DNA from 2 places in the Ruegeria sp. MALMAid1280 genome. Region 2 is predicted to be linked to the other one. Evidence: riboswitches for the same ligand, from Rfam matches in the RefSeq annotation. Region 2 holds a riboswitch; the other holds the start of a gene.
What was found. A riboswitch is a leader RNA that binds a small molecule or an ion and turns the genes downstream of it on or off. The one in region 2 is predicted to bind thiamine pyrophosphate.

Region 1: another riboswitch for thiamine pyrophosphate. It lies ahead of thiD (bifunctional hydroxymethylpyrimidine kinase/phosphomethylpyrimidine kinase); the one in region 2 lies ahead of thiB (thiamine ABC transporter substrate binding subunit).

What each region holds. Positions count from the first base shown of each region.
Region 1 covers NZ_JBMIRT010000045.1:82,298-97,636, forward strand. Annotated here, with positions in the region: gene dnaK (molecular chaperone DnaK) at 1-464, shown strand, start outside; gene dnaJ (molecular chaperone DnaJ) at 539-1,693, shown strand; TPP riboswitch at 1,894-2,000, shown strand; gene thiD (bifunctional hydroxymethylpyrimidine kinase/phosphomethylpyrimidine kinase) at 2,045-2,848, shown strand; gene ACOQFT_RS09370 (FAD-dependent oxidoreductase) at 2,845-3,822, shown strand; gene thiS (sulfur carrier protein ThiS) at 3,806-4,000, shown strand; gene ACOQFT_RS09380 (thiazole synthase) at 4,003-4,767, shown strand; gene ACOQFT_RS09385 (thiamine phosphate synthase) at 4,764-5,360, shown strand; gene ACOQFT_RS09390 (ThiF family adenylyltransferase) at 5,357-6,322, shown strand; gene ACOQFT_RS09395 (ABC transporter substrate-binding protein) at 6,343-7,278, shown strand; gene tenA (thiaminase II) at 7,275-7,949, shown strand; gene ACOQFT_RS09405 (ABC transporter ATP-binding protein) at 7,946-8,674, shown strand; gene ACOQFT_RS09410 (ABC transporter permease) at 8,671-9,405, shown strand; gene radC (RadC family protein) at 9,441-10,196, shown strand; gene ACOQFT_RS09420 (substrate-binding domain-containing protein) at 10,201-11,757, opposite strand; gene ACOQFT_RS09425 (hypothetical protein) at 11,783-12,706, opposite strand; gene secA (preprotein translocase subunit SecA) at 12,807-15,339, opposite strand, start outside.
Region 2 covers NZ_JBMIRT010000043.1:120,412-135,750, forward strand. Annotated here, with positions in the region: gene ACOQFT_RS08230 (ParB/RepB/Spo0J family partition protein) at 894-2,000, opposite strand; gene ACOQFT_RS08235 (AAA family ATPase) at 1,997-3,304, opposite strand; gene ACOQFT_RS08240 (DnaA N-terminal domain-containing protein) at 3,773-4,456, shown strand; gene ACOQFT_RS08245 (DUF4178 domain-containing protein) at 4,505-5,119, shown strand; gene ACOQFT_RS08250 (DUF4178 domain-containing protein) at 5,116-6,420, shown strand; gene ACOQFT_RS08255 (DUF350 domain-containing protein) at 6,597-6,821, shown strand; gene ACOQFT_RS08260 (polyamine aminopropyltransferase) at 6,818-8,359, shown strand; gene ACOQFT_RS08265 (bifunctional aconitate hydratase 2/2-methylisocitrate dehydratase) at 8,511-11,297, shown strand; TPP riboswitch at 11,466-11,571, shown strand; gene thiB (thiamine ABC transporter substrate binding subunit) at 11,604-12,584, shown strand; gene ACOQFT_RS08275 (thiamine/thiamine pyrophosphate ABC transporter permease ThiP) at 12,560-14,107, shown strand; gene ACOQFT_RS08280 (ATP-binding cassette domain-containing protein) at 14,094-14,786, shown strand; gene speB (agmatinase) at 14,790-15,339, opposite strand, start outside.

The DNA of each region.
Region 1 (15,339 bases), on a different contig from region 2:
CCAAGGACAAAGGCACGGGCAAAGAGCAGAAGATCACCATCCAGGCATCGGGCGGTCTGTCCGACGAGGATATCGACAAGATGGTCAAGGACGCCGAAGAGAACGCGGAAGCCGACAAGGAACGCCGCGAGCTGGTCGACGCCAAGAACCAGGCGGAAAGCCTGATCCATTCGACCGAAAAGTCGATGGAAGAACATGCCGACAAGGTCGACCCGACCACCATCGAAGCCATCGAGCTGGCGATTGCCGCGCTGAAGGACGAGCTGGAAACCGAGAACGCCGACAAGATCAAGTCCGGCATTCAGAACGTGACCGAAGCGGCCATGAAGCTGGGCGAAGCCATCTACAAGGCGCAGTCCGAGGAAGCCGAGGATGAGCCTGCGGCAGCTGATGAAGCTCCGGCCGGTGATGACGACATCGTCGACGCCGAGTTCGAAGATCTGGACGAAGACAAGCGTAACTAACGGGTAACCGGGCCAATGCGGGCCGGTCCGGTTGCCGGGCCGGCCCGATTACGTTGAGGCAGAAGGAAACACTGATGTCAAAACGCGACTACTACGATGTGCTCGGCGTGTCCAAGGGCGCATCGGCGGACGAGATCAAGAAAGGCTTTCGCAAGAAGGCCAAGGAATTGCATCCCGACCGCAACAAGGACAACCCGGATGCCGAGGCCCAGTTCAAGGAAGCGAACGAAGCCTATGACGTGCTGCGCGATGCCGACAAAAAGGCCGCGTACGACCGTTTTGGCCATGCTGCCTTTGAAAACGGCATGGGCGGTGGCGGAGGTCGTCCCGGTGCCGGCTTTGGTCAGGGCGATTTTTCCAGCGCGTTCTCGGATGTGTTCGACGATCTGTTTGGCGATTTCATGGGTGGCCAGCGCGGTGGCGCCGGTGGCGGCCGTCGTGCCGCACGCGGGTCGGACCTGCGCTATAACCTGCGTGTAACGCTGGAAGAGGCGTTCTCGGGCCTGCAGAAAACCATCAGCGTGCCTGCGGCCGTGGCCTGTTCGGCTTGTGACGGTTCGGGTGCCGAAGGCGGCGTGGAGCCGACCACCTGCCCGACCTGTTCCGGCATGGGCAAGGTCCGCGCGCAGCAGGGATTTTTCACCGTTGAACGCAGTTGCCCCACCTGTTCTGGTCTGGGGCAGATCATCAAGAACCCCTGTAAGTCCTGCAACGGCGCAGGCCGCGTGGAAAAAGAACGCGCGCTGTCCGTGAACATCCCCGCCGGCGTCGAAACCGGCACCCGCATTCGCCTTGCGGGCGAAGGCGAGGCCGGCATGCGCGGTGGCCCTCCGGGTGATCTGTATATCTTTGTCGAAGTGTCGGATCACAAGCTGTTCGAACGTGACAGCGTGAACCTGTATTGCCGCGTACCGGTCAGCATGGCCAAGGCTGCGCTGGGCGGATCGATCGAAGTGCCGACCATCGACGGTGGACGCGGCCGCGTGCAGATACCGGCTGGCAGCCAATCGGGCCGTCAGATGCGCCTGCGCGGCAAGGGCATGCCTGCCCTGCGCGGTGGCGGTGTTGGTGACATGTTCATCGAACTGGCCGTGGAAACACCGGTCAACCTGACCAGTCGCCAGAAAGAGTTGCTGAAAGAGTTCGATGATATGGGTGAAGATAACCACCCGGAATCAAACAGCTTTTTCTCATCCGTCAAGTCCTTTTGGGACGGGATGAAAGGCTGATACAACAAAACAGGCCGCACCGATTGGGGCGGCCATTTGCTTCGGGGCTCTGCCCCCGTCGCCCTTCGGGCGCCTCCCCCGGGATATTTTCAGCCAGATGAAGCAGGGGATCCGCTCTTCATCTGGCCCAATTACCTCGGAGCGCGAGGCAGAGCCCCGCAAAATCCCCTTGAATATTTCGACCACGCCTGAGATTGTCGCCCCAACCGTTGGGGTGCCCCGATCAAGGGGCTGAGAGGCGTGAATGCGCTAACCCATCGAACCTGATCCGGGCAATACCGGCGTAGGGAACGGTCTAACATGCACAGACGTTTTCCATGCTGCGTTGCCCATTTTTGATGGAGCAACGATATGGCGCATATTGCCCTGACTATTGCGGGCTCGGACAGTGGCGGCGGGGCCGGGATACAGGCGGATCTCAAGGCGATGTCCGCATTGGGCGTCTACGGCGCCAGCGTGATCACGGCGGTGACGGCGCAGAATACCCGGGCCGTGACAGCGGTGCATGGGATTCCGCTGGATGTGGTGTCCGCCCAGATCAAGGCGGTTCTGACCGATCTGGACGTCGGTGCGATCAAGATCGGGATGCTGGCGACGCCAGAGATCATACAGACGGTTGCGGCGACCATTGCCGGGTTTGATGGCCCGGTTGTGCTGGACCCGGTGATGATTGCCAAATCCGGGGATGCATTGCTGGCGCAGGACGCCGTGCAGACTTTGCGCGATATTCTTGTTCCACGCGCGACGGTGCTGACCCCGAACCTGCCCGAGGCCGCCTGTTTGTTGGATAGTGCCGAGGCCGAAACGTCCGACCAGATGGTTGCGCAGGGACTGGCCTTGTGCGGGCTGGGTGCAGGTTCGGTGCTGATGAAAGGGGGACATGGTCGCGGGGTCGTCTGCCATGATCTGCTGGTCGATGCCTCTGGTCTGATGGCCGAGTTCACCGCCCTCCGACGCGAGACGCGAAACACGCATGGTACAGGGTGCACCTTGTCGTCGTCGATTGCGGCGGGGCTGGCTCGGGGGCTTGGCCTGATTGATGCCGCTGCGCAGGCGCAGGACTATCTGCAGGGGGCGATCGCCCGGGCGGACGGTCTGATGGTCGGGCAGGGGAACGGGCCGGTGCATCACTTCCACCGGGTCTGGCCCGCGTGACGGTCTGGCCGGTCATAGGGTCCGGCGTGGCCGGCTTGGCCGTGGCCAGCGAGCTTGTCTCGCGCGGTGCCAAGGTTCAGGTTTTTGATCCCGCTGGCCCTCCGGGTCCGCATGGGTGTTCGTGGTGGGCGGGCGGTATGCTGGCCCCGTGGTGTGAGTATGAAAACGCCGAGGAACCTGTGCTGAGGTTGGGGCAAGCGGCGCTGGACTGGTGGGCGGCGCGCACGCCAGTGGAGCAGCAGGGTACGCTGGTTGTCGCCAACCCGCGCGACCTGCCCGATCTGCGTCGGTTTGCCCGCCGGACCGAGGGGTATAGCGAAGTCACTCAACCCGAAATCGCTCAATTAGAGCCTGATTTGCACGGATTCGCCAAGGGTCTCTATTTCACGAACGAAGCCCATCTGGACCCACGCCGGGCCTTGCGGGACCTTTATGGGCAACTGCTGGACCACGGCGTCGAATTCCACCGCAAACTCGCCCCTTCGCGGCTTGAAAATGCAATTGACTGCCGGGGTTTGCACGCCCGCGAGGTGCTGCACGATTTGCGCGGCGTGAAGGGTGAGATGCTGGTGATCCGCTGCCCGGACGTGACCCTGGCCCGGCCCGTGCGTCTGTTGCATCCAAGAATGCCGCTTTACATCGTGCCGCGTGGTGACGGCGTCTACATGCTGGGCGCGACGATGATCGAAAGCGAGGACAGCAGCCGCATCACCGCGCGGTCGATGTTGGAACTGCTCAGCGCAGCTTACGCGCTCAACCCCGCGTTCGGAGAGGCCGAGGTGTTGGAGATCGGCGTCGATCTGCGTCCGGCTTTTCCCGACAACCTGCCGCGTATTCGGCGTCTGGGGCGCACGATCTATGCCAATGGTCTCTATCGCCACGGCTATCTGCTGGCTCCGGCGCTGGCGCAGGGCGTGGCGGATCTGGTGCTGGACAACAAACATTCGGAGATGGTCGATGAAGATCGTGCTTAATGGCGAGCTGCGCGAGGTGCAGGCCGGAACCCTCTCGGAGCTGCTGGTCGAATGCGGATTCTCGGGGCGGGTGGCAACGGCCGTGAATGAGGATTTCGTGCCCTCGGGGCTGCGCATGGCCCACACATTGACCGCCGGCGACCGGGTCGAGGTCGTTGCGCCGATGCAGGGGGGCTGAAGATGAGGTGCTTCTACGGCACCCCTTTGCCCAATCCGCTGATGCTGGGTACGGCGCAATATCCCAGCCCTGCGATTCTGGAACAGGCGTTTCGGGACAGTCGCGCCGGGGTGGCCACAGTGTCACTGCGGCGCGAATCCGGGGCGGGGCAGACATTCTGGCAGATGATCCGCGACCTGGGTGTGCTGATCCTGCCCAACACCGCCGGGTGTCACACGGTCAAAGAGGCAGTGACCACCGCCTATATGGCGCTGGAGGTGTTCGATACAAACTGGATCAAGCTGGAGCTGATCGGCCATGCCGACAGCCTGCAGCCGGACGTGTTCCAACTGGTTGAGGCCGCGCGCATCCTGACCGAGGACGGGTTTCAGGTCTTCCCCTACACCACTGATGATCTGATCGTGGGCGAACGTCTGTTGGCGGCGGGGTGTGAGGTGTTGATGCCCTGGGGCGCGCCAATTGGGTCGGGGCGGGGATTGAACAACGCATATGCCCTGCGCGCGATGCGAGCGGAATTCCCGGACGTGCCGCTGGTGATCGACGCAGGGATCGGATTGCCCAGCCATGCCGCGCAGGCAATGGAGTTGGGCTATGACGCGATTTTGCTGAATACAGCCGTGGCGCGGGCCGGAGACCCCGCCGCCATGGCTCGGGCGATGATGCTGGCGATCGAGGCGGGGAAACTGGCCTATCAGGCCGACCCGATCGAGGCGCGGGATATGGCCGAACCCTCGACCCCGGTGATCGGAAAGGCGTTCCTGTCATGACCATCGACCGGTTTTACCCGATCTTCGATCACTCGGACTGGCTGCGCCGGATGCTGCCGTTGGGTGTGAAACTCGTTCAGTTGCGGATCAAGGACCAGCCCGATGCGGTGGTGCGCGAACAGATTGCCCTGTCGCGCGATCTCTGCCGCCAGCATGGTGCGGTTCTGGTGGTCAATGACCATTGGCTGCAGGCGATTGAGGCCGGGTGTGATTGGATACACCTCGGGCAGGAGGATCTCGATGAGGCCGATCTCAAGGCCGTCCGCAAGATGGGGCTGAAACTGGGTGTTTCGACCCACGATGATGATGAGTTAGAGTGGGTTCTGGCGATGGACCCGGATTACGTGGCGTTGGGCCCGGTCTATCCGACGATCCTGAAAAAGATGAAATGGCATCAGCAGGGCCTGCCGCGTGTCACCGAATGGAAGGCGCGTGTGGGGAATATTCCTCTGGTCGGCATAGGTGGCATGAGCGTTGAACGTGCGCCGGGGGTGCTGCAGGCGGGGGCGGATATCGTCTCGGTCGTCACCGACATCACGCTGAACACCGATCCCGAGGCCCGGGTACGCCAATGGATCGAGGCCACGAGATGAACCGCTATGTGCGCCAGATGACCCTGCCCGACGTTGGCGCAGAGGGGCAGGCCCGCTTGTCCGCCGCGCGCGTTCTGGTGGTGGGCGCGGGCGGACTGGCTGCTCCGGCGCTGCCACTGCTGGCCGGGGCCGGGGTCGGGCAGCTGACGATCATGGACCGCGATGAGGTCGCTCTGTCGAACCTGCACCGGCAGACCTTGTTCACGCAGTCTGACTGTGGGCGCCTAAAGGCTGAGGTCGCGGCTGAGCGATGTCATGCGTTGAACGATGACTGCGCAGTAGTTGCGAAAAAACAGGCTCTAACAAGCGAAAATGCCGCCAGTCTGGTTGCGCAGGCGGATGTGATCCTCGATTGCGCCGACAGCTATGCGGCCAGCTATATCCTTTCGGATACCTGTCTGGCGCAGGGCAAACCGCTGATCAGCGCCTCGGTGCTGGGCCTGTCGGGTTACGTCGGCGGGTTCTGTTGCGGGGCTCCGTCCCTGCGCGCCTTGTTTCCTGACGCCCCGGACAGTGCAGCCAGTTGTGCGACCGCAGGGGTACTTGGCCCCGTGGTCGGAACGATCGGAGCGATACAGGCGCAGATGGCGCTGAATCTGATCTTGGGCATCGACCCGTCACCTCTGGGTCAAATGGTGCGGTATGATGGCCGCACCCTGCGCAGCAGCAGTTTCCGCTTTGAGGATGCGCCCGAGCCGAGCACCTGTTTTCGTTTTCTCTCCGCCACCCAACTGACGGCGGATGACCAGATTGTCGAACTGCGCAGCGCCGACGAAGCGCCTATTCCTGTGCACCCCAGTTCGGTGCGCATCTCACCTGACAGGCTGCAAGAAATAGACCCTAATAAAGACAAAAGACTAGCGCTCTGCTGCGCCACCGGCCTGCGTGCCTGGCGGGCGGCAGAGAATATTCAACCGGATTGGCCGGGCGAGATCGTCCTCGTCGCGGCCTCAACCTCGTGAGTGAAAAGGAAACGCGAGACATGAAGAAACTGTTCACAGCCATTGCTATGCTGGCCGCCGTGCCCGCCTGGGCCGAGGACAAGATGACCGTTCTGCTGGACTGGTTCATCAACCCCGATCACGGCCCCATCATTGTGGCGCAGGAAAACGGATATTTTGCCGAGCAAGGGCTTGCGGTCGAAATCATCCCGCCCGCAGACCCCTCGGCGCCGCCGCGCCTTGCGGCCGCCGGTCAGGCGGATCTGGCGGTGTCTTACCAGCCGCAGCTGCACCTGCAGATTCACGAGGGTCTGCCGCTGAAACGCGTCGGCACGCTGGTTGCCACCCCGCTGAATTGCCTGCTGGTGCTTGAGGATGGCCCGATCGAAACGCTGGCCGACCTCAAGGACAAGAAGGTCGGGTTCTCGGTCGCCGGTGTGGAAGAGGCGGTTCTGTCCGCGATGCTGAACACCCATGACGTGGCGCTGGACGATATCGAGATGATCAACGTGAACTTCTCGCTGTCGCCGTCGCTGATGTCAGGTCAGGTGGACGCGGTGATCGGGGCTTTTCGCAACTTTGAACTGAACCAGATGGATATCGAAGGTGTCGCGGGCCGGTGCTTCTATATCGAGGAAGAAGGCGTGCCGCCCTATGATGAGCTGATCTATGTCGCCAACCCCTACACGATGGACGCCGACAAGATCGCTCGTTTTCTGGCCGCGACCGAAAAGGCGACCCAGTTCATCGTGAACAACCCGGAAAAAAGCTGGGAGATTTTCGCCACCACATCGCCCGAGCTGCAGGATGAGCTGAACGCCCGCGCCTGGGTCGATACGCTGCCCCGCTTTGCCTTGCGTCCTGCAGGCTTTGACGCTGGACGCTATGCCCGGTTCGAAGCGTTCCTGAAAGACAGCGGCATGATCGACAGCATCAACCCGGTCAGCGACATCACCATCGACGTGACCGCGCAATGAGCAGCTACGGCAGAGCTTTCACGCGGATGCGTGATGCGGCGCAGGGGCCGTGGCGGGATTATACCCGCCACGCCTTTGTCGAAGGCATGAAGGATGGCACCCTGCCGCGTGAGGCGTTTCTGCACTATCTGCGGCAGGATTATGTGTTCCTGATCCACTTCTCCCGGGCCTGGGCACTGGCGGTGGTGAAATCGGAGACCCATTCCGAGATGCTGGCGGCCGTTGCGACCGTCAACGCGCTGGTCGCCGAAGAGATGCAGCTGCATATCGGAATTTGCGAGGCTGAAGGCATCTCGGGCGAAGAGTTGTTCGCGACCAGGGAGCGGGCGGAAAATCTGGCCTATACCCGCTTTGTACTCGAGGCCGGGTATAGCGGAGACCTGCTGGACCTGCTGGCCGCGCTGGCACCTTGCGTGATGGGATATGGTGAGATTGGCGCCCGGCTGGCGTCCGAGGCCACCTCGGACACCTATCGCGACTGGATCAACACCTATGCAGGCCCGGATTATCAGGGGGCGTGTCAGGCGGTGGGGGAAATGCTGGACTCGGCTCTAACACGGCGTATTGGTGCGGATCTCGAGACGTCACCGCGTTGGCAACGCCTGTGTCAGACCTTCCGCACCGCGACCGAGCTTGAGGTCAATTTCTGGCAAATGGGCCTGAACCCGTGACCCCAGCACCTGAACTGACCATCAGCGGATCGGCCAAAATTGACGGCGCGACTCTGTTCGCATCGTTGACCTTGACCCTTGGCGCGGGGCAATGGACCTGTCTGCTGGGTGGGTCGGGTGTTGGAAAAACCACCGTCCTGCGCCTGATCGCGGCGCTGGATACGAGGGCTGAGTTCACTGGCCGGATCACCGCCAGCGATGGTCAACCGGTGGCCGAGCGTGTGGCCTATATGGCGCAGGACGATCTGCTGCTGCCTTGGGCGACCGTGGCGCAGAATGTCTCGCTGGGCGCCCGGTTGCGCGGAGAAAAACCGGACCTCGCGCGCCGCGACCGCCTGATCGAACGGATGCGCCTGCGGGAGCATCTGAGCAAGAAACCCGGCGAATTGTCTGGCGGTCAGCGGCAGCGCGTGGCCTTGGCACGTACGCTGATGGAGGATCGCCCCATCGTGTTGCTGGACGAGCCGTTCTCGGCCCTCGACGCCCGCACCCGCGCCGACATGCAGGATCTGGCAGCCGAGGCTTTGCAAGGCCGGACCGTTCTGCTGGTCACCCATGACCCGGCCGAGGCCGCCCGGCTGGGCCAGTCCATCGTGGTGATGACGCGGCACGGCCTGACCCCCTGCCAGCCCCCCACCGCCTCCGCACCGCGCACGGTCGATGACCGCGGGTCGCTGGAGACGCAAGGCGCGCTGCTGCGGCTGCTGCGCGAGGAGGCGGCGTGAAATACCTCTCGGCCATTGCCGCGACCCTGTTCGCATTGGCGGTCTGGCAGGCGATTGTTTCGCTGACCGGCTTGCCGAAATTCATCCTGCCCGGGCCCGCCTTGGTGGCGGAGACATGGTGGCAGAACCGCTGGCTGATTGCTGAACACACGTGGATCACCGTGGTCGAAGTGGTGGTCGGGCTGGCCTGCGGCACGGTTCTGGGCGTGGTCACCGCGTTGCAACTGGCCAATTCCCGCGCCGCACGGGTGTTGGTGCAGCCGATGTTGGTGTTCACGCAGGCGCTGCCGGTTTTTGCGCTGGCGCCGCTGCTGACACTGTGGCTGGGTTACGGGTTGTGGTCCAAGGTGGCGATGGCGGTGCTGATCATCTATTTCCCGATCACCGCGTCCTTTTTCGACGGGCTGATGCGGACGCCAGCGGGATATCTCGATCTGGCGCGCACCATGCAGGCCCGCCCGCGTGCGGTGTTGTGGCATATCCGGATACCGGCGGCTTTGCCCTCACTGGCGTCGGGGGTGCGTCTGGCGGCGGTTTATGCGCCGATCGGGGCGGTGATCGGTGAATGGGTCGGGTCCTCGCAGGGGTTGGGGTATCTGATGCTGCTGGCCAATGGCCGGGTCAAAACCGATCTGATGTTTGCGGCGATGCTGACGCTAGGGGTGTTATCGATCCTGTTGCACATGCTGGTCCGCTGCGCCACGTCCCGCATCGCGGGTGAGGCGCGTTAACCTTTCGGAAACCGATTCTGCGCCAATCTGAGGGTATGACCCAGGACGCCTTTGCCGAAGCCCCGATGCTGTTTGAAACTGACGAAGCCCCGGTGCAGCCGTTGCCGTCGGGGCGGTTGCCGTCTTACATCAAGGATCACCGCAAACGGCTGCGCGAAAGGTTCATGTCCGGTGGATCAGCGGCGATGCCGGATTATGAGCTGTTGGAGCTGGTTCTGTTCCGGTCTATCCCCCGACAGGACGTCAAACCGCTGGCGCGGGCGCTGATGGACACGTTCGGCGATTTCAACCGGGTGCTGACCGCGCCCGAGGAGCGGCTGCGGCAGATCAAAGGCGTTGGTGATACGGTGATCACCGACCTGAAAATCCTCGAAGCCTGCGCCCACCGCATGGCCCGCGCGCGGGTGATGCAGCGGCATGTGATCTCGGGCTGGGACGCGCTGCTGGATTATTGCCACACCACCATGGCCCATCGCGAGACCGAGCAGTTCCGGGTGTTCTTTCTGGACCGCAAGAATGTGCTGATCGCGGATGAGGAACAGGCCAAGGGCACGGTTGATCACGTGCCGGTTTATCCGCGCGAGGTGGCGAAACGGGCGCTGGAGCTGAACGCCTCGGCGCTTATTCTGGTGCACAACCATCCGTCGGGCGATCCGACTCCGTCACAGTCTGATATCGACATGACCAACCGGATTCAGGACGCCTGTCTGGCGCTGGGCCTGACCCTGCACGATCATCTGATCATCGGCAAATCGAATGAGCTGAGTTTTCGCTCGGAAGGATACCTGTAGCGGATTACCGGACCCAGACCTCGACGCGGCGATTGACCTTGCGGCCCCAATCGGTGTCGTCGCAGGCCATCGGCATAGCCTCGCCAAATCCGTCAACGTCAAACTCGATGCTGTCGGGGATCGCGGTTTCCACCGCCGCCAGCACCGCATTGCGCACCGTTTTTGCCCGCAGCAGCGCAATCCGCGCGTTCGCCGCCGCGTCGCCATCGCCATCGCTGAATCCGACAAAGACCAGTTGGCGCGCATCCAGCGTGCCGGCCTCAAGCTGTTGGGCCAGGTGTTGGATGTTGGATCGTGATTGCGCGTCCGGCCGCGAAGACCCGGCTTCGAACCGGAAAGTCAGCGACAAGCGGGACAGAGGCCGCAATGTGGTGACCATGCGCTGCAGTTCTTCCAGCCCGACCTCGGCACCGCCCGAGGCCACCGCATTTGCAAACCGGTTTCCCTGTAGCTCGATGGGCATCCTTTCAGGCGCCCGATCGATAAAGCCCGCGTCGCGGATTGCCATCTGGGCGTCAGCGCTTTGGGTATAAGCCAGAAACTGACGGGCGACGCGGGGCAGCCGGCGATCAGGCAGATACAGGAACATGGGCGAGGTCAGCGGGTAATCCTCAGTCTTGATCGTTTGCCGTGTGGCCATCAGCGCATGGCCGCACCCCCCGGCCAGTGGCAGGGCGCGGGCCGTTTCGACCTCGGCCTCGCTGGCTATTCCGATGGCAAAGGGATCATTGGCCACGGCATACACCAGATCGCTGCCACGCTCGTGTCGGAGGACCGCATCCGAAAGCGCCACTTTGGCGGGGGCAAGCAACCGATCCTCGACCCCTTGCGCCAGTCCGGATCCGGCATCGGGCAGGTGCAGCGCTATTGGCGCGTCCGGCCCGCCCAAAGCGGACCAGTTGTCGATCTCGCCCGACAGCACCAGTGCCAGATCGGACAGAGAAATAAACGGCACCGGATTGTCGGGTGCAACGATGGGGACCAGCGCATTCAGCGCCACAACCCGCGACCGGCGCGCCTGGGTCAGATCGCCCAGACCGGCGGCCTCGGCGGCCGCTTGCTCGGACGGGCGAATTTCGCGCAAGGCCATCACGATATCGGCTTGCCCCGCGGTCAGGTCGGTAAAACCGCGACCTGTATTGCGGATGTCAAAAAAGAACCGCCCCAGCGGGGCATTGCGCCCGCGCTGGTGCAGTTCATAAACCAGTTTATCGTTTTGGGTCGTGAGGGAGGTTGCAGACAGACCCTCCTGCACTGCAAAGCCCTTCAGCAGGGCAGGCAGTACCTTTTCGGCCATGACCGACGACCCGGAAAACCGCAGCTCGGCCACGTAATCGGTCAGGCTGGGGCAGGCGGGCCCGTCGCAGGTCACGCCAGAGCCGTCAACCGTCAACTCGCCGAATTGCGTGTCGATGCGGTAGAACTCACCATCAAACCCCAGAAGGGTCCCGGCCACTTCGACCTTGCCGTCATGAGAAGTGAGCGTGATGTCCTGCGCCTGAACGGCCGAGGCCAATAGTGCCGGAAACAGTGCGGCTGCCGCCACACGAAGGAATGTCATTGGAAGTTCGAGCCTGCCTGCGGGTTTAGTTTGCCGCGATTGTCAGGTTTTGGAACAGATTATTCAACACCAGAAACTCTCCGGTTTTGGAACAATCCGGAAAGCTGAGCGTCAGGTCGCGCGACCGCAGGCTTCGGTCATATTGCAATTCCATCGACTGCACGCTCAGGTCCTGGCCGCAATTGGCCTCGGTCACTTCGGCCTCGACCGTCAATGCGATCGAGCCCGACTGGTGCGATTGTGCCGCAGGGAAGGAATAGACCTCGATGTTGCGGGCATCGGGGAACGTGGACTGGGACAGGTGCACGACGCTGCCTGCGCCCTGCGTACCGGACCCGGAAGAAACATGACCCGCGTCGCCATAGCTGGCGCCGAATTCCAGCGCATGTAGCTGCAGCTCGGTTTCACCCTGCCATTGCAGGGCGACGCGGGAATACTGGCCGATGTCGGGAATGTGAGTGGTGGCTACGGTCCCTTTCTGATCGTCAAGCGAGATCAGAAAGATCGCGTATTCCGACAAGGCCGGTATGGTCAGATTCAACGTGCCGTTTGCGTCCGTCTCTTGCGTGACGGTCAGGCCGCTGTGATGCACCTCGATCCGTTCATTGCCGTGGCAGGGGGCTTTGACGATCAGGCGGGCGGCGGCGCCGGGTACGGCATGTGCCCGGGCGCTGAGGTCACACTCGGCGCGGTCAGAGGGGGTTGACCGGCTGGGCTTGAGCCTGCGTTGCGTCGATGACGTGATCTGGTGTGTTCCCGTGGCAGGGGTCGAGGAGGTCAGAACAATACCCTCCAGCCCGGACACACCTGCGTTCGGGGCGGCGGCCGCAATTTCAGCGTCCTGGGAACCGTTCAGTCCCGCAGGCATTCCGTTTTGCATCAGGTAACCAATCGCCAGCGCGCAAACGACTGTGCCGCCGGTGGTCACGTAGTTTTTAATTACAAACAAGACACCCTCCCCAGTTGAAGGAGCGAGTCGCATATTGATTAAGAAACACGGCCAATATGTGGCCGTGACGGGGACTCAATGTGTCTGTAATTAGGTGACGTCAGGTCAGACGCCCGTGACAATGTTTGAACTTCTTGCCCGACCCGCAGGGGCAACGGTCGTTGCGCGACGGGTTGCCCCAGGTGTTGGGATCGTCCTCGACAAAACCGGGGCGGGCATCACCCGAGGCTTCGGCCTCGGCCACCGCTTCGGCGCGGTCCGAGGCCTGATCGACCGCCTGTTGCGCCTGTGCCTGCTGTGCCGCCATCTGCGCCAGCATTTCCTTTTGCTCTTCCTCGGTCAGTGGGCGCACGCGTGCCAATTGCTGAGTCACGGTTTCGCGCAGGCTGTCCAGCATGCTTTCGAACAGTTGGAAGCTTTCATTCTTGTATTCATTCAGCGGATCGCGCTGGGCATAGCCCCTAAAGCCAACGACCGAGCGCAGATGTTCCAGCGTCAGCAGATGCTCGCGCCATTTGCCGTCGATGGTCTGCAGCAGTACCTGTTTTTCGATGTTGCGCATGTTTTCGGGGCCAAAGGCGGCGGCCTTCTGTGCCATCATCTCGTCGGCGGCGTTGATCAGGCGTTCGCGCACCTGCTCGTCATCCACGCCTTCCTCGGCGGCCCAATCCTGAACCGGGGCGTCGATAGTCAGCTTGTCCTTGATGGCCTCGTGCAGACCGTCGGTGTCCCACTGGTCGGCATAGGATTTGGGCGGCATGTATTCGTCGATCAGATCGTCGATCACCTGTTCGCGCATGTCCGAAACGATCTCGGACAGGTCATCCGAGGACATGATCTCGCGCCGCTGGCTGAAGACAACCTTCCGCTGGTCGTTCATTACATCGTCGAATTTCAGCACATTCTTGCGCATGTCGAAGTTGCGGCCTTCGACCTTGGATTGCGCCCGTTCCAGAGACTTATTGACCCAAGGGTGAACGATGGCCTCGCCTTCTTTCATGCCCAGCGTGGTCAGAACCTTGTCCAGCCGTTCCGAGCCGAAGATGCGCATCAGGTCGTCTTCGAGGCTCAGGTAGAACACCGTGCGTCCCGGATCGCCCTGACGGCCCGAGCGGCCGCGCAGCTGATTGTCGATGCGGCGGCTTTCGTGGCGTTCAGACGCCATCACATAAAGACCACCGGCCGCGAGAACCTTTTCTTTCTCTTCCGCGTGGCGGGCCTCTTCGGTGGCGCGCAGCTGGGAAGGATCAGCCTCGGGGTTTTCAGCCAGCGCCTTCAGTACCTTCATTTCCACATTGCCGCCCAGCTGAATGTCGGTACCGCGACCGGCCATGTTGGTGGCGATGGTCACCGCGCCCAGGCGGCCGGCATCGGCCACGATCTGCGCCTCTTGCTCGTGTTGGCGGGCGTTCAGAACATTATGTTCGATGCCTTCCTTTTGCAGCAGCTGGCTCAGCAGTTCGGATTTCTCGATCGACGTAGTGCCCAGCAGGACCGGCTGGCCCTTTTCCTGCGCTTCCTTGGTCTGTTCGATCATCGCGCCGTATTTCTCGGCACCGGTGCGATAGACCTGATCGTCCTCGTCCACACGGGCGATCGGCTTGTTGGTCGGAACCTCGACCACGCCCAGACCGTAGATCTCGGCAAATTCTTCGGCCTCGGTCAGGGCGGTACCGGTCATGCCGCTCAGCTTGTCATAAAGACGGAAATAGTTCTGGAAGGTCACGCTGGCCAGCGTCACGTTCTCGGGCTGGATCTGGACGCCTTCCTTGGCTTCGATGGCCTGGTGCAGACCTTCGGACAGGCGGCGGCCCGGCATCATGCGGCCAGTGAATTCGTCGATCAGCACGACATTGCCGTCACGCACGATGTAATCCTTGTCGCGCGTGAACAGTTTGTGCGCGCGCAGGCCCTGGTTCACGTGGTGCACAACCGTGGTGCTTTCGGGATCATAAAGCGAATGGCCTTCGGGGATCAGGCCGGCGGACAGCAATTGCTGTTCCAGAAACTCGTTGCCCTCATCGGTGAAGGTCACGTTGCGGGATTTTTCATCCAGCGTGAAGTGATCTTCGCTCAGCGACGGGATCAGCGCATCGATGGCAGTATACAGGTCCGAGCGGTCCTGCGACGGACCCGAGATGATCAGCGGCGTCCGCGCCTCGTCGATCAGGATCGAGTCGACCTCGTCCACGATCGCGAAATTGTGGTACTTCTGGTAAATCTCGGCCAGATCGGCCTTCATATTGTCGCGCAGGTAGTCGAAGCCCAGCTCGTTATTTGTGGCATAGGTGATGTCACAGGCATAAGCGGCTTTCTTCTCGGCATCGGGCTGGCCCGACCATATCACGCCGGTGGTCATGCCGACGGCAGCAAACACCTTGCCCATCCATTCCGAGTCGCGCTTGGCCAGGTATTCGTTCACCGTGACCACATGCACGCCCTTGCCGGTCAGCGCGTTCAGATAGGCGGGGAAGGTGGCGACCAGCGTCTTGCCCTCACCCGTCTTCATTTCCGAGATATTGCCCTGATGCAGGAAGGTTCCGCCCATCAGCTGCACGTCAAAGGCGCGCAGGCCCAGCGCGCGCTTGGCGCCTTCGCGGACGTTGGCAAAGGCTTCGGGCAGCAGCGCGTCC
Region 2 (15,339 bases):
ACGTCGGTCGAATAGCAGCCAATGTTCTGAAATAAGCCCCCGAGCATTCTCCGGCATAGAAGTCGAACCGTTTCATCCCGCTGCCGCTGTCGCGACGGCCGAAACCTACCCGCTTTGGGCTCGGGACCAATTGATCCCGTGCCCTGATTGTTCGCTGCAAAACTTATACTGTGAGTACTTTATGCGCGTTATTTGTAGTTTTTGCACATAACCTTTCCACATGCCCATGTCACCCTTCCTCTCGTCAGGCATTGCTTATCATGTTAAGTTTAGATCACCAAAGCCATGCCCACATTCGCGACCATGAAAGCCATTTCTGCCAATCACCCTGCGCCCTCCCCTGCCCTGTCTCAAGCGGTTCAGGATTCCTTCACGCCGGGATTGCCGGGCTTATGCGCGACGGTATCAACCTGAGTACGTTCGACAAGACCGGCCTGACTTAGGTTTCACTGTCGCAAGCCAAAACGACCCCCAAAGGTGAAACTCCACAGCTGGTACTGCAAGGCCGCGCCGACTAGGCGTTGATGCATTGGATCGAGATCGGAGACATCACCCCAGCCGCCCCGTTCCGACCGGGCGCTGAATCGCCACCTGTCCGCTGATACGACCTATCAGATCATGAAACACCGGCTAATGCTGACCGGGCGAACCGATGGCTTGCCACACCGCATGGGTTGCGCTGGGTGTTCCTGACCCAGATCCCACTGGGCGGCGTCCGGTTCAAGCCGCAATGCGCTTGTCTGCTCACAGATCCAAGATGCCGGTCAAAAGTATTATGACGATGCAGACCATGACGAAAACCCGGCTGCCAATCTTCTGGGATAACCTTGCACAAAAGAAAACGCCGGGCTGCTGACCCGGCGTTTTACCCAACCCAAACATGGCATCAAATCTTACCCGTGGGTAAGATCGTCCTCTTCCTGCAAATCGTCGATCAGTGTTGCGATGGCTTGCTCCAATCGGGCGCGGTCCACGCGGGTGAAATCCAGATCATAGCGCAGCTCGATCCGACCGCTTGAGGCCGAACATTTCGCAACCCCTGCCCGCCCAGACACCTGAAACGTGGTTTTCGCACGCCGCGTTTTGCCACCCGAAGCGCTCACCGGTTTCTTGGGTGTGCTTGCCTCGGCCTCGACGAATGTCCGCAGGATCGCAACTTCACGCGGCCCATCACGGTCCGGCTCGTTCATCACTGCCGCGCTCACCTGGCGGATCAAGCCCGGGTTGGCGTCGAGCTTTCGTTTCAGATCGACTCCCAGATTTCGCGGAATATCGTTGGGATGCATCAGCACCTTGTCCAGCATCATCAGCAGGCTGGCAAAGGATCGGATATAGCTACGCTTGGTGTAGCTGGCGGATTTGAACAGGATCGCAACCGCCTTGTCCACGTCGGGGCAGTCATTCGCCGGGTCCTCGGCATAGGCCCGGGCCAGCGCGCCCATCTCAGCAAAAGATATGTCCTTGCGGATCAGGTTCTCATCCACCATGCGGCGGTAACTGTCGCTCAGATCGGCCGCTTCGGAAATGCCCGCCGGGATCGTAACATAAAGATCGTCACCGGTTTCCTCATGCAGCGCGCGATAGGCCGAAAGACGCCGCATCCCCTGAATCAGATCAAACCGGCCATCGGAACGACGCTCCAACCGGATCGGGTTCGACAGGCCAATATCGCGAATCGAGTCCTTCAATTCGTCCAACTCGGGGTCGGGGCCGGGTTTGCGGTCGCGGGTCAGTTTTTCGGTGACCACGTCCGACAGGGCCACATGTTCGGTCACCAATCCTTCGGACCGCAGGCGAACCAGCTCATGCGCCAGTCGGTCGTTTTCGGCGCGAATGGTATCCTCGGTCGATTGCTGGTCACGCAACGCGTCGGCGTTTTCCGAGATTGCCGTAGCCATCGGGCCGCGCCGCTTTTCAAGTACCTTGTCCGGAACCTTGCCGACCGGGATGTCCTCCATGGACGGCATGTCGATGTCAAACATTCTGCGTTTACGGCTCATGCGTCATCCTCCAGCTTGTCCCAGGCCGACAGCATCACGTCCCGGAACTCTTCATACACATTGTCAAAGGTCGAGCGCGCGCGGCGCCATGTTTCCCGCGTCATCTCGCGGTAGTCCATCTCATAGACCGAGCTCAGGAAGCGGCCTGATTGTTCGACGGCGCGGGTCATTTCCACCGGGTGTTCAGCGACATGTTCACCGAACACCTTCTTGAAAGCATCGAACATGGCCAGATGCAGCGCGTTGCCCGGTTCATATCGGGTCAGCAGGAAACGCATCTCACAGAATGTCTTGGGCAGGCCGATCTTACCCGTGGGTAAGGTTTTGTCGAAGCCGTAGGCAAGATCTTCCAGCGCCTCGGCCAGCTGGCCAATGAACGAAGTGGTCGAGTCATATTCCCAGTAGCCGGGACCAGACGGAATATAGAGCATGTCAGCGGCAAACACCGCGTTCATCGACTGATAGCCAATCGCGGGCGGGCAATCGAACAGGATCAGGTCATAGGCGTCGTCGGGGATCTGATCCAAATACCGGGACACGGCGGCAAAGAACGACCACTCGGGGTTCAGGTGCCGGTACTGAGCCGAGGCAAACTCCACGAAGGCCGCGTTGGCACAGGAGGGGATGACGTCGATGGTCGACCACGAACTTTGCTTGATGAAGTCCGAGATACGCAGATCGCCCAAACCCATGCCCGTAATCGAAGGCGGCAGTTCACGGCGGGGCAGGGCGGTGCCGGATTCAGCCGCGGCGGGGCGGTTGTTCATCCGCTCGGTCTCGCGGATCAGGTCGCGGGCCATGATGCCCCAGACGGTGAAATCCTCGGCCACATCGGTCAGACCCATCGAATGGCTCAGTGTCGCCTGCGGGTCGAAATCCACCACCAGCACGCGGTAGCCATCCAGCGCGGCGGCATGCGCCAGATGCAGGGCGACAGTGGACTTGCCGGCGCCGCCCTTGAAGTTGGCCACCGCCGCGCGCATGGCACGCTTGCCCACGGGGCGGGGCGGCATCAGGGATTTGCGGTTCACCTTGAGCCGCCGGCGCAGCTCATTCACCTCTTCCAGACTGAACCAGCGCTGACGGCCTTCCGGTTCCACCTCACCGCCGGGCAGCGAGGGGTCGGCGGCCAGCTTGCCGCGAAAGGTGGATTGGTTGACGCGAAAGATCAGTTCGGACACCTCCCAGCTTGAAAACCGGCGGAGGGTCTTCTCCATCTCGGGGCTGAAGGTCTGCTGGCGAATCCAGCCCTGCATTTTGAGGGACTGATTGCGCAATGCGTTCAGGTCTTCGTGCGTGTACATGCCTCAAGTCTCATCGTTTGGGACGCTATTTTATATGTGTTTTCTATTTACGCTTGATTTGCTCTTTACGCAAAAGGAAATATGATGAGACAGTGATCTTACCCACGGGTAAAAAATCAAGGGCTTCGCGGGCGCTGGTCGATTCGGAGGCCCGATGATTCGTCAGGGGGCAAGATCGCGGGCGCCGCGACTGGATTTAGGGGGTCGCAACTGTCTAAACCACCCCATTTGGGGGGACAAAACAAGCCAATAAGGGGACAGCCAAGATGTCCCCCATCACCAATACTTCACCCATTTTCTTTTTGAATTTTGAATTGGGATTGGCGGCAATCCGGCTCTAAGTCAGACTCCGCTTGACAGAATCGTCGGATTGGACGCTAATCAGGGCATCAAGACGAAAAGCGTTGGCAAACAGCGCAAGACTGGCGGTATGAACCGTCCGAGGCAGACAGAGCGGTGAGAACGGGAATGCAGGTTGCAAAACCGGTCGGGCGAAATGCGCCCGCGATAAAATATGATATTCTGTCCGCATTGACCGTGCACGCCCTGTCGGGCGACAAGCACCGTCAGCGCAGCATTCTGCGTATCATTGCCCTGATCACCACCCGCTACAACTGGCGCAACAATGAGCTGTCGATTGGCCGCGAGGAAATCGCGCGTCTTTGGTCAGTGAATGAACGTACGGTCAAACGGGAAATGGCCAAGCTGCGGACATTGGGATGGATCGCTGTCAAGCGCCCCGCCGCGCGCGGGCGGGTGGCGGTCTATGAATTGGACTTGAAACAGCTGATGATCGACACGTCCGAAGTGTGGCCGACAATCGGGTCCGATTTCCAGGCGCGGATGACGGAAGAACCCGAAGTGGAAACCAACGTCGTACCGTTCACGGCCAAACCTTCGCTCCCGGAGGTGTCGGACGGCGATGTCTGGACGCAGGTTCAGGCCATCCTGCATGGACGCGATCCCGAGCTTTGGGCCAGCTGGTTCCGGCATCTGACCGAGGCCGACAGGGCAGGGGGGATGGTTACCCTGATGGCGCCGTCGCGATTCATGGCGGATTATATCGCCCAGAAATGGACCGGACGGTTGCTGGCCGCCTACAGCCGCGTTGACCCGGATGTGCGCAGCGTTCGGTTGGAGACGGCGGAGTAGGGGTCAATCACAGCTTGAAATTTTCACCTCTATGCGCGACCTGACACCATGCAGGATTTCAATTGCCCCAATTGCGGGTCTTTATGCCCGATCATCTTGAAAACCGCCAAGCTCGTGACCTGCCCTTCATGCGGCACGACCCTGTTTCTGAAGGGCGATCACATTGAACAGGCCGGAGAGCAAGGCGTGATGCATGACGCGCCGCTGTTGTTCGGAGTTGGAGATACCGTCGAACTGGGGCGCAAGACCATGCAGATAATCGGCCACGCGCGGTACTCTTACGGCCGCGGGTTCTGGGATGAATATTGTGGGATCGCGCAAATGGGGGCGACCTTGTGGATATCGGTCGACGAAGGCGACGTGGTCGAACAGACCCGCATCCCGGCAGAGAACGTACCGAGGGCCAGACCTCCGTTCAAACCTGGCGAGACGCTGGACTTCAACGGCGCCACCTATACCGTGACCGAAATCGAACAGGCCGAGTGCATCGCCTTACGCGGGCAGTTCGACGAGCCGCTGCGGGTGGGTGAGACCTATTGCTTCGTCAATGCCTCAGCCGATGGTTACCGGCTGCTGTCCGGTGAGTTCTGGGGCGAAAGCGAAGCGTGGTTCGAAGGGCGCTGGCACGATCCGTTCGGCGTGAAGGTGCAGAAACAGACATGACCCGGACGCCCGAGCTTACATCCATCAACTGCACTTCCTGCGGCGCCGGATTGGACGTTTTGGGCGGCGGGCGAGTAGTGGTCAAAATCTGCGAATTTTGCGGATCAGAATTGAATGCGCAGGACAATTATAAGATTCTTCGCAAGTTCACTGATCGGAAAAGACCCCGGACGCCGTTTTCGGTCGGGATGCGCGCTACGTTGTATGATGTCGAGTTTGTCATCATTGGCCTGGTTCAACACACCGAACGCTGGGCCGGCCGCGTCTTCACCTGGATCGACCATCAGCTTTATTCGCCAACCCATGGCTATGCCTGGCTAACGCTGGAAAACAGCCATCTGGTGTTTTCGCGGCGATACAGGGGAACCGGCTGGTTGTCCGAGCGCGTGGTGGAAAGCGCTGAGCACCGGCCAACTGTTCATATCAGTGGGGAACCGTTCCGCTACTACGAGACCACAACCAGCAAGATCACCTATGTCGAAGGCGAATTTACCTGGCGGCCAAAGTTTGGTGAGAGGACGGTGACCGTCTCGGCCATGTCCGACTCGGCGATGCTTGGGTTTTCGCAAACGGGCGGCGAGCGTGAGGCCTACCGCTCGGTCTATGTGACCAAGGCCGAGGCCGAAGCGGCCTTTGGCGTCGCGCTGGACCTCAAGCCCTATCGCGTGCATCCGTTGCAACCCTTTGTGGCGGGGCGGAACTTTTGGTTCCTGCTGATCAGCTCGTTCGTGTTCGCGGCCATCTGTCTGGTGATGGCCTTGGGGTTCAATCTGCACAGCGGGCGGACTGTGTTGCGCAACACCCAGGTGGCTATGCGGGACCTGCCGGTTGAGATTGCCATTCCGCTGGAGGCCGACAACCGGCTGACCTCGATCCGGGTCACCGGCGATATGCGGAACAGCTGGGCCTATCTTGAGATGGAGATGCTGGACCCGAACGGCCAGCCGGTGTTCGAGACCGGCCGCACCATCGAATCCTATTCCGGCCGTGACGCCGACGGCAATTGGAGCGAAGGATCACCGGCGACCCGGTTGCGCTTTCGCCCCGAAATCAGCGGAACCTACACCCTGGCCCTGTCGGCAGCCGAGAAAGGGCTGTGGCATGGCGGGAACGGTCGGCAAAACCCGTCGGGTGAACCGTTCACCCGTTTAAGGCTGGAAGTGCGGGCCGGTTTGTTCACCGGCAAATGGATGGCGTTTCTGGGTGCGGTCTTCGGGGCGTTGTTCCTGTATCAGTTCGGGCGTAAATGGCTGCATCGACGGGCGCGCTGGTCCGGGTCTGACTGGGTAGACGAGGATTAACGTGACTGCATTCCGGATCATCTTCCTACTGATCTCAACCGCGGCCGTGGGGGCCACGGGATATGTAACTTACAACGGTTACGGCGGCGAAAGCCGTGACCTGGACAGATCCGTCCGCGTCGGCAGCGATGGCGGCGGCTATTATCGATCAAATCGCGTGAAATAACGGGGACATCATGGACTATTTTGCAGCCATTCAGATTGCAGAGGTAATCAGCACGATCTTTTATACTTTCCTCGGCGTCATGCTGATGTGGGTGGTGTGGAAGGTCATCGACTGGCTGACCCCGTTTTCCATCGTGCGCGAGATCGAGCATGACCAGAACGTGGCGCTGTCGATCCTGATCGGGCTGCTGTTCGTCTCGGTCGCCATCATCATCGCCGCCGTCATCCTGTCATGACAGCGGCCCGCGCGGTCGAGGCGCGCGCCGCGTGGCTGCTGGCCGCGACGTTTCTGGTTGCCATTGCCGGGCTGATCTACGAGCTGATCGCGGCCACGCTCTCCAGCTATCTGCTGGGGGATTCGGTGCGGCAGTTCTCGCTGGTCATCGGGATATTCCTGTCGGCGATGGGGCTGGGGGCGTGGTTGTCGCGCTTTGTGACCCACGCGTTTTCCGGCTTTGTCTGGGCGCAGATTCTGCTGGGGGTCGTCGGCGGCTTCATGGCACCGGTGCTGTTTCTGAACTATGCGTGGATGGGGCATGTGGCGACGCCGCTTTACGCTGCGCTGGTCCTCATCGGGGTGCTGTCGGGGATGGAGATCCCCCTGATCGCGCGGGTTCTGGAACAGATCGGCGCGCTGAAGTTCCGGTTCGAAAATGTCCTGAGCGTCGATTACGTGGGTGCGCTGGTGGCCTCGCTGGCTTTTCCGCTGCTGGTGATCCCGCATCTGGGGCTGATGTCGGCCAGCCTGGCCTTTGGCGGTTTGAACCTGGCGGTGGCGGGGCTGTCCCTGTTTCTGTTCCGGCAATGGGCCAGCCGGTTGCAGGTTGCAGTCTGGGCGCTGGCCTTTGCGGCGACTATGGTGGCGCTGTGGCATTCCGAGAAACTGGTCTCGGTCACCGAGGCCGAACTGTTCGAGGATGACGTGATCCTGTCCGAGGCGACACCCTATCAGCAGATCACGGTGACGCGCTATCGCGACCGGGTGCGGCTGTTTCTGGATCACTCGATCCAGTTCGACACGCTGGACGAGCACCGCTATCACGAGCCGCTGGTGCACCCGGCCATGGCATTGGCACCGCGGCGGGCGGATATTCTGGTGCTGGGTGGTGGCGACGGCATGGCCGTGCGCGAGGTGCTGCGCTATGAGGGTGTTGAAAGCGTGACGCTGGTCGATCTGGACCCGCGTGTCACGCAGGTGTTCCGCGACCATCCGGACCTGTCGTCCCTGAACGATGGGGCGTTGGCCGATCCGCGCGTCGCCATCACCAATCAGGATGCGTGGAAGTTCCTTGAAGCGGACGACCGGGTTTATGACGTGATCCTCATCGACCTGCCCGACCCGAAATCCATCGCATTGTCGCGGCTATATACCCGGCAATTCTATGGGCTGGCCGTCGAACGGCTGAGCGGGCAGGGGCTGTTGGTCACGCAGGCCGGATCGCCGTTTTTCGCACGTCAGGCCTTTTGGTCGGTGGTCGAGACCCTGAACAGCAGCCGCAATCCGCAACAGCCGGGGCAGGGGCTGCATACGTTGCCGTATCACAGCTACGTGCCCAGTTTCGGCGAGTGGGGGTTTGTGTTGGCTTCGCCCGAACCGCTGCCGGGCCGGGAATTGGACCTGCCGGAGGGGCTGCGCTATCTGACCGATGACGTGTGGCAGGCGGCGCAGGTGTTCGGCTCGGATATGGATCGCGTCGCAGCCGAACCCAATACGCTGCAGACCCATGTTCTGACCGGGTACTATCTGGACGGCTGGGATTACTGGTTCCGGTGAATTGTCACCCCGGCTGGTGCAAGCCGCGCAGATGGTCCCTTGATATTCTCCGCAGAATGGTATACCGCCGCATACAAATGATTGCCGGATCTGTCAGAACACCGCGAATCCGGCAAAAAAGCGTCACCAATTGCAAACAGCCGGATCAGCCATGAGCCTTTATACAGACTACCTCAGCGAAATCGAAACCCGCAAGGAACAGGGGTTGCACCCCAAGCCCATCGATGATGGTGCACTTGTCAAAGAGATTGTCGGCCAGATCAAGGATACCGGCAATGCTCACCGGGCGGAGTCGCTGAACTTTTTCATCTACAACACGCTGCCGGGCACAACCAGCGCCGCAGGTGAAAAGGCCAAGTTCCTGAAAGAGATCATTCTGGGCGAGGCCGTGGTCGAAGAGATCTCGGTTCCTTTCGCGTTCGAGCTGCTGTCGCACATGAAAGGCGGCCCCTCGGTCGAGGTTCTGCTGGATCTGGCGCTGGGTGATGATGCCGCGATCGCCGGTCAGGCCGCCGAGGTGCTGAAATCGCAGGTCTTCCTGTATGACGCCGACACCGACCGGTTGAAGGCCGCGTTCGAAGCCGGCAATGCGGTGGCGAAGGACATTTTGGAAAGCTATGCCAAGGCCGAGTTCTTCACCAAGCTTCCTGATCTGGACGAAGAAGTAAAAGTCGTGACCTACATCGCCGGTGAAGGTGATATTTCGACAGACCTGATGTCGCCGGGTGCCGAGGCGCATTCGCGTTCTGACCGAGAGCTGCACGGCCAGTGTTTCAGCACCCCGGAAGCCCAGGCCGAGATTCGCGCATTGCGTGAAGCACATCCTGATGCCCGCGTGATGATGATCTCGGAAAAAGGCACCATGGGTGTGGGGTCGTCGCGCATGTCAGGGATCAACAACGTGGCGCTGTGGACCGGTAAGCAGGCCAGCCCTTACGTACCTTTCGTCAACATCGCGCCGGTCGTGGCGGGCACCAATGGTATCTCTCCGATCTTCCAGACCACCGTGGGCGTGACCGGTGGTATCGGCATCGACCTGAAGAACTGGGTCAAGAAGGTCGACGAAGACGGCAACGCGATCCTGAACAATGACGGCAACCCGATCCTGGAGGAGGCCTATTCGGTCGCAACCGGTACGGTTCTGAAGATCAACACCAAAGACCACAAGCTGCTGAGCGAAGATGGCGAAGAGCTCGCCGATGTGTCCGCCTCTTTCACGCCGCAGAAGGTGGAATTCATGAGGGCGGGCGGGTCATACGCCGTTGTTTTCGGCAAGAAGCTGCAGACATTTTCGGCCGAGACGCTGGGCATCGAAGCCCCCCTGGTCTTTGCCCCGTCGAAAGAGATCAGCCACAAAGGTCAGGGCCTGACCGCGGTCGAAAAGATCTTCAACAAGAACGCGGTTGGCGCAACTCCGGGCAAGACCCTGCACGCCGGTTCGGATGTGCGCGTCAAGGTTAACATCGTTGGCTCGCAGGACACCACCGGCCTGATGACCATGCAGGAACTCGAAGCGATGGCGGCAACCGTCGTGGCGCCCAGCGTTGATGGCGCCTATCAGTCGGGCTGCCACACCGCATCGGTCTGGGATACCAAGGCACAGGCCAACACGCCGCGCCTGATGAAATTCATGAACGATTTCGGCCTTGTCACCGGTCGCGACCCGAAAGGCGTCTATCACGCGATGACCGACGTGATCCACAAGGTGCTGAACGACATCACCGTGGATGACTGGTCGGTTATCATCGGCGGCGACAGCCACACCCGTATGTCCAAAGGCGTGGCCTTCGGCGCCGACTCGGGCACCGTGGCACTGGCGCTGGCGACCGGTGAAGCCTCGATGCCGATCCCGGAGTCGGTCAAGGTGACCTTCAAGGGCAACATGGCCGAGCACATGGACTTCCGCGATGTGGTGCACGCCACCCAGGCGCAGATGCTGGAGCAGCATGGCGACAACGTTTTCCAGGGCCGCGTGATCGAAGTGCATATCGGCACGCTGCTGGCGGACCAGGCCTTTACCTTCACCGACTGGACCGCCGAGATGAAGGCCAAGGCCTCGGTCTGTATCTCGAATGACGACACGCTGATCGGTTCGCTGGAACTGGCCAAGTCGCGCATCCGGATCATGATCGACAAGGGCATGGAGCATGAAAACGGCATGCTGCAAAAGCTGATCAACATCGCGGATGCCCGCATCGCCGAGATCAAGTCGGGTGAAAATCCGGCTCTGCGCCCCGATGACAACGCGAAGTACTTCGCCGAGGTTGTCGTCGATCTGGATCAGATCGTCGAGCCGATGATCGCCGACCCGGACGTCAACAACGCCGATGTTTCCAAGCGCTACACCCACGACACGATCCGCCCGATCTCTTACTACAATGCAGAAAAGCAAGTGGATCTGGGCTTTGTCGGCTCGTGCATGGTGCACAAGGGGGACATCAAGATCGTCGCGCAGATGCTGAAGAACCTGGAAAAGGAAACCGGCAAGGTCGAATTCAAGGCGCCGCTGGTTGTAGCGGCCCCGACCTACAACATCATCGACGAGTTGAAGGCAGAGGGCGACTGGGAAGTGCTCGAGAAATACTCGGGTTTCGAGTTCGACGACCTGTTCCCGAAAACGCAGGCGCGCACCGAGTATGAGAACATTCTCTATCTCGAGCGCCCCGGCTGTAACCTCTGCATGGGCAACCAGGAGAAAGCCGCCAAGGGCGATACGGTTCTGGCCACCTCGACCCGCCTGTTCCAGGGCCGCGTCGTGGCAGATGCACCGGACAAGAAAGGCGAAAGCCTGCTGGCCTCGACCCCGGTTGTCGTGCTGTCGGCCATCCTGGGCCGAACGCCGAAGATCGAAGAGTACAAGGCGGCGGTCGAAGGCATCGACCTGACCAAGTTCGCCCCGCCCGTGGTGCCGGAAAACACCAAATCGGCGCATTTCTAAGACCCGTCAGGCCGGTTCATCACGAACCGGCCTGAACGTTTCCTGACAGCGGAATTCCTGATCCCGCCCGTTTGACCACGGTGACGCCAGAACAAGAACAGGACGGGTGAAATAGGCGAAACCCGACCAACAGGCGGGTTGTCTTTTGGTCGGTTCCCGCCTAGTCAGAGCCTTACCTCGGGGTGCGTGGCGCGGCCACGCTGAGATGCCTTTGGCGAACCCGTTGAACCTGAACCGGCTAGAACCGGCGGAGGGAAAGGTGACGGTTTCATCCATCCTTGCCCTCTCGCCGCAATGGAGGATGACATGAAACATCTGATGATTGCTGCGGGAATTCTGAGTGCAACCACGGCCATGGCGGCCGATAAACCTCAGCTGACCGTGTATACCTATGACAGCTTTGTCTCGGACTGGGGCCCCGGCCCGCAGGTGAAAGAGGCGTTTGAGGCGGTCTGTGACTGCGAGCTGAACCTTGTCGGCGTCGAGGATGGCGCGGCGTTGTTGTCGCGCATCCGGCTGGAGGGTGAGACCTCGGACGCTGACGTGGTGCTGGGGCTGGATACCAATCTGATCAATGCGGCCAAAGAAACCGGCCTGTTTGCGCCCAGCTCGGTCAGCGCCGAATACACCCTGCCGATCGAATGGGCGGACGAGGTATTCGCGCCCTACGACTGGGGCTATTTCGCCTTTGTCCATAATGCCGATGCTGCGGCGCCTGCAAATTTTCGCGAACTGGCCGATGGTGACACCAAAATCATCATTCAGGACCCGCGTTCTTCGACCCCCGGTCTGGGGCTGCTTTTGTGGGTTCAGGCGGCTTATGGCGATGAGGCGGCAGATATCTGGGCCGGGCTGGCTGACAATATCGTCACCGTGACCAAGGGCTGGTCCGAGGCCTATGGCCTGTTTCTGGAAGGTGAGGCCGACATGGTCCTCAGCTATACCACCTCGCCCGCCTATCACCTGATCGCCGAAGAAGACGCCAGCAAAGCGGCGGCTGCTTTTGACGAAGGTCACTACATGCAGGTCGAGGTCGCCGCCAAGCTGGCCGGGACCGATCAGCCCGAACTGGCGGATCAGTTCCTGAACTTCATGGTCTCGGACGCGTTCCAGCAGATCATTCCGACGACCAACTGGATGTACCCGGCGGTGACTCCGGCAGCCGGTCTGCCCGAAGGGTTCGAGACGCTGATTCAGCCGGAAAAATCCCTGCTGTATTCTCCGGATGAGGCCGCCGTTGTGCGGGATCAGGCGCTGGCGGAATGGCTGAGCGCGCTCAGCCAGTAAGCCCCTGGCCGGGCGTTGGCGCGGCGGCTTTGGTGGCCGCGCTGATATTGGGGACCCTTGCTGCTGTTGCCCTGCGGTCCGATGCGGCGGGCGGGTTCGGCCCGGCGGATTGGGCCGCCCTGCGGTTCACGCTTGTGCAGGCGGTTTTGTCTGCCCTGTTCAGTGCGGCGCTGGCGGTGCCGGTGGCGCGGGCACTGGCCCGGCGGCGATTTCCGGGGCGGCGTGTGTTGATTGCATTGCTGGGAGCGCCGTTCATTCTGCCGGTCATCGTGGCGATCCTCGGGCTGTTGCAGGTCTTCGGCCGCGCGGGGTGGATTTCGGAAATTCTGGGTGTCTTTGGCCTGCCGCCGATACGGATCTACGGGTTGCACGGCGTTGTGCTGGCGCATGTCTTCTTCAACCTGCCGCTTGCGACGCGGCTTATCCTGCAGGCGTGGCAGGAAATCCCCGCCGAACGCTTTCGTCTGGCCGCGCAGCTGGGCTGTGACGGAATGGCGATGTTCCACCTGATCGAGCTGCCAATGCTCAGGCGCATCCTGCCCGGCGTGCTGGCGGTGATCTTTGCCATCTGTCTGACCAGTTTTGCCGTTGCTCTGACCCTTGGCGGAGGACCGCGGGCAACAACGATTGAACTCGCGATCTATCAGGCCTTTACCTATGATTTCGATCTTGGCCGGGCGGCGTTGCTGTCGGCGTTGCAACTGGCCCTGACCGCGGCGGCAGCGCTGGCCGCCCTGAAGTTTTCGCGCGGCGACGGGTTCGGGGCCGGGCTGGACCGGGCCATCCGCCGCTGGGATGGCGGTGCGCCGATACTTGATACGTTTTGGATTCTGGCAGCAGCGGCGTTTCTGCTGCTGCCTTTGGCGGCGGTGGTGATTTCCGGGCTTTCGGGGCTGTTCGAGATGCCGTCGCTGGTGTTCCGCGCGGCGCTGACCTCGGTTCTGGTGGCTGCGGCCAGCACGGCTGTTCTGTTGATGCTGGCTCTGCCCATGGCCATGGCCGTTGCGACCGGGCGATACGGGATCGTCGAACTCAGCGGTATTCTGGGACTGGCGGCGTCGCCCCTGGTGATCGGCACCGGCCTGTTCATCCTGATCCGCCCGGTGGCCAACCCGGCGACACTGGCGCTGCCGGTCACGGCGTTGGTGAATGCGGTCATGGCGCTGCCGTTCGCCCTGCGCATTCTGGTTCCGGCCGCGCGGGAGGTGGTCACGCGCCACGGGCGGCTGGCCTTGTTGCTGGACATGGACAAAACAACCTTTTTCGCAAGGGTTCTGTTACCTCGAATGCGCCCGCAAATCCGCTTTGCCGCCGGTCTTGCCGCCGCGTTGTCGATGGGCGATCTCGGTGTCATTGCGTTGTTCGCCGATCCGCAGATCGCCACCTTGCCGCTGCAGATTTACCGGTTGATGGGGGCTTACCAAATGCAGGCGGCGGCGGGGGCGGCGTTGTTGCTTTTGGTGCTGTCGATGGGGGCCTTCTGGCTTTTGGATCGCGGAGGGCGATTACATGCTGAAACTTGACGGGTGCGTCATTGAAAATGGCGGTTTCGCACTGCAGGCCGATTTTACAGTCGAGGCCGGGGCAAGCGTTGCCATCGTCGGCCCCTCCGGTGCGGGCAAGTCGACGCTGCTTGAGGCCATCGCCGGGTTTCGCGGCCTCAAACAGGGGCAAATCCTGTGGCGGGGTCAACGGATCTCTGGCCTTGCCCCGGGAAAACGCCCGCTGGCGATGCTGTTTCAGGATGGCAACCTGTTCCCGCATCTGACGGTGGAACAGAACGTTGCCCTGGGCCTGCGCCCGAACGGGCGTCTGTCGGCCGAGGAAAAATCGCAGGTCAAAACCGCGCTGGCCCGCGTGGCGCTGCCCGGTTTCGAGAGGCGCAAACCGGCCGAGCTGTCGGGGGGCCAACAAAGCCGAGTCGCGCTGGCCCGGGTCCTGGTGCAACGGCGTGACATGCTGTTGCTGGACGAACCCTTTGCAGCGCTGGGGCCTGCGCTGAAGGCTGAAATGCTGGACCTTGTTGCAGGGTTGCTGGCCGAGACCGGAACAACTCTGCTGATGGTCAGCCATGACCCGCAGGACGCCCGCCGCATCGCCGATCAGACGGTGCTTGTGGCCGACGGACGTGCGCATTCGCCCGCGTCAACGACGCAGCTGTTCGACAACCCGCCGCCCAGCCTGCGGGCCTATCTGGGATAGGCGCTATTTTCGGTTGTGGAAGATGAAGCCGAGGAAGTTCAGCAGGAGCTGCGCCGCCAGAATCTGCGTGCTTTCCGTCTGATCATAGGCCGGGGCGACCTCGACCAAATCGATGCCGACCACATCACCGCGCTTGCTCAGCCCCTGAAGGATTTCCAACACGTCATAATAGAGAAATCCGCCATGGCTGGGCGTTCCGGTGCCCGGCGCGATGGAAGGGCAGAACGCGTCGATATCGATGGTGACATAATAGCGCGCGCCTTCGGGGATACGGTCCAGAACACCGTCCGTGCCCAGCTTGCGTACCTGCCTGACCGACAGGATATCCGAACCGCGGGCGCGGGCATCCTCATAGCCTTCCCTGGCGGTTGAGGAGACGTTGCGGATGCCCAGCTGTGTCATCCCCGAGACGTAGTCCTTTTCGATCGCCCGCCGCATCGGGTTGCCGTGGCCTTCGGTGACGCCGTGGCGTTCATCGACAAAATCCAGATGCGCGTCGATCTGAACCACATGGATGGGGCCGTTCTTGTCGCAATCCTCGGCAAAGGCGCGG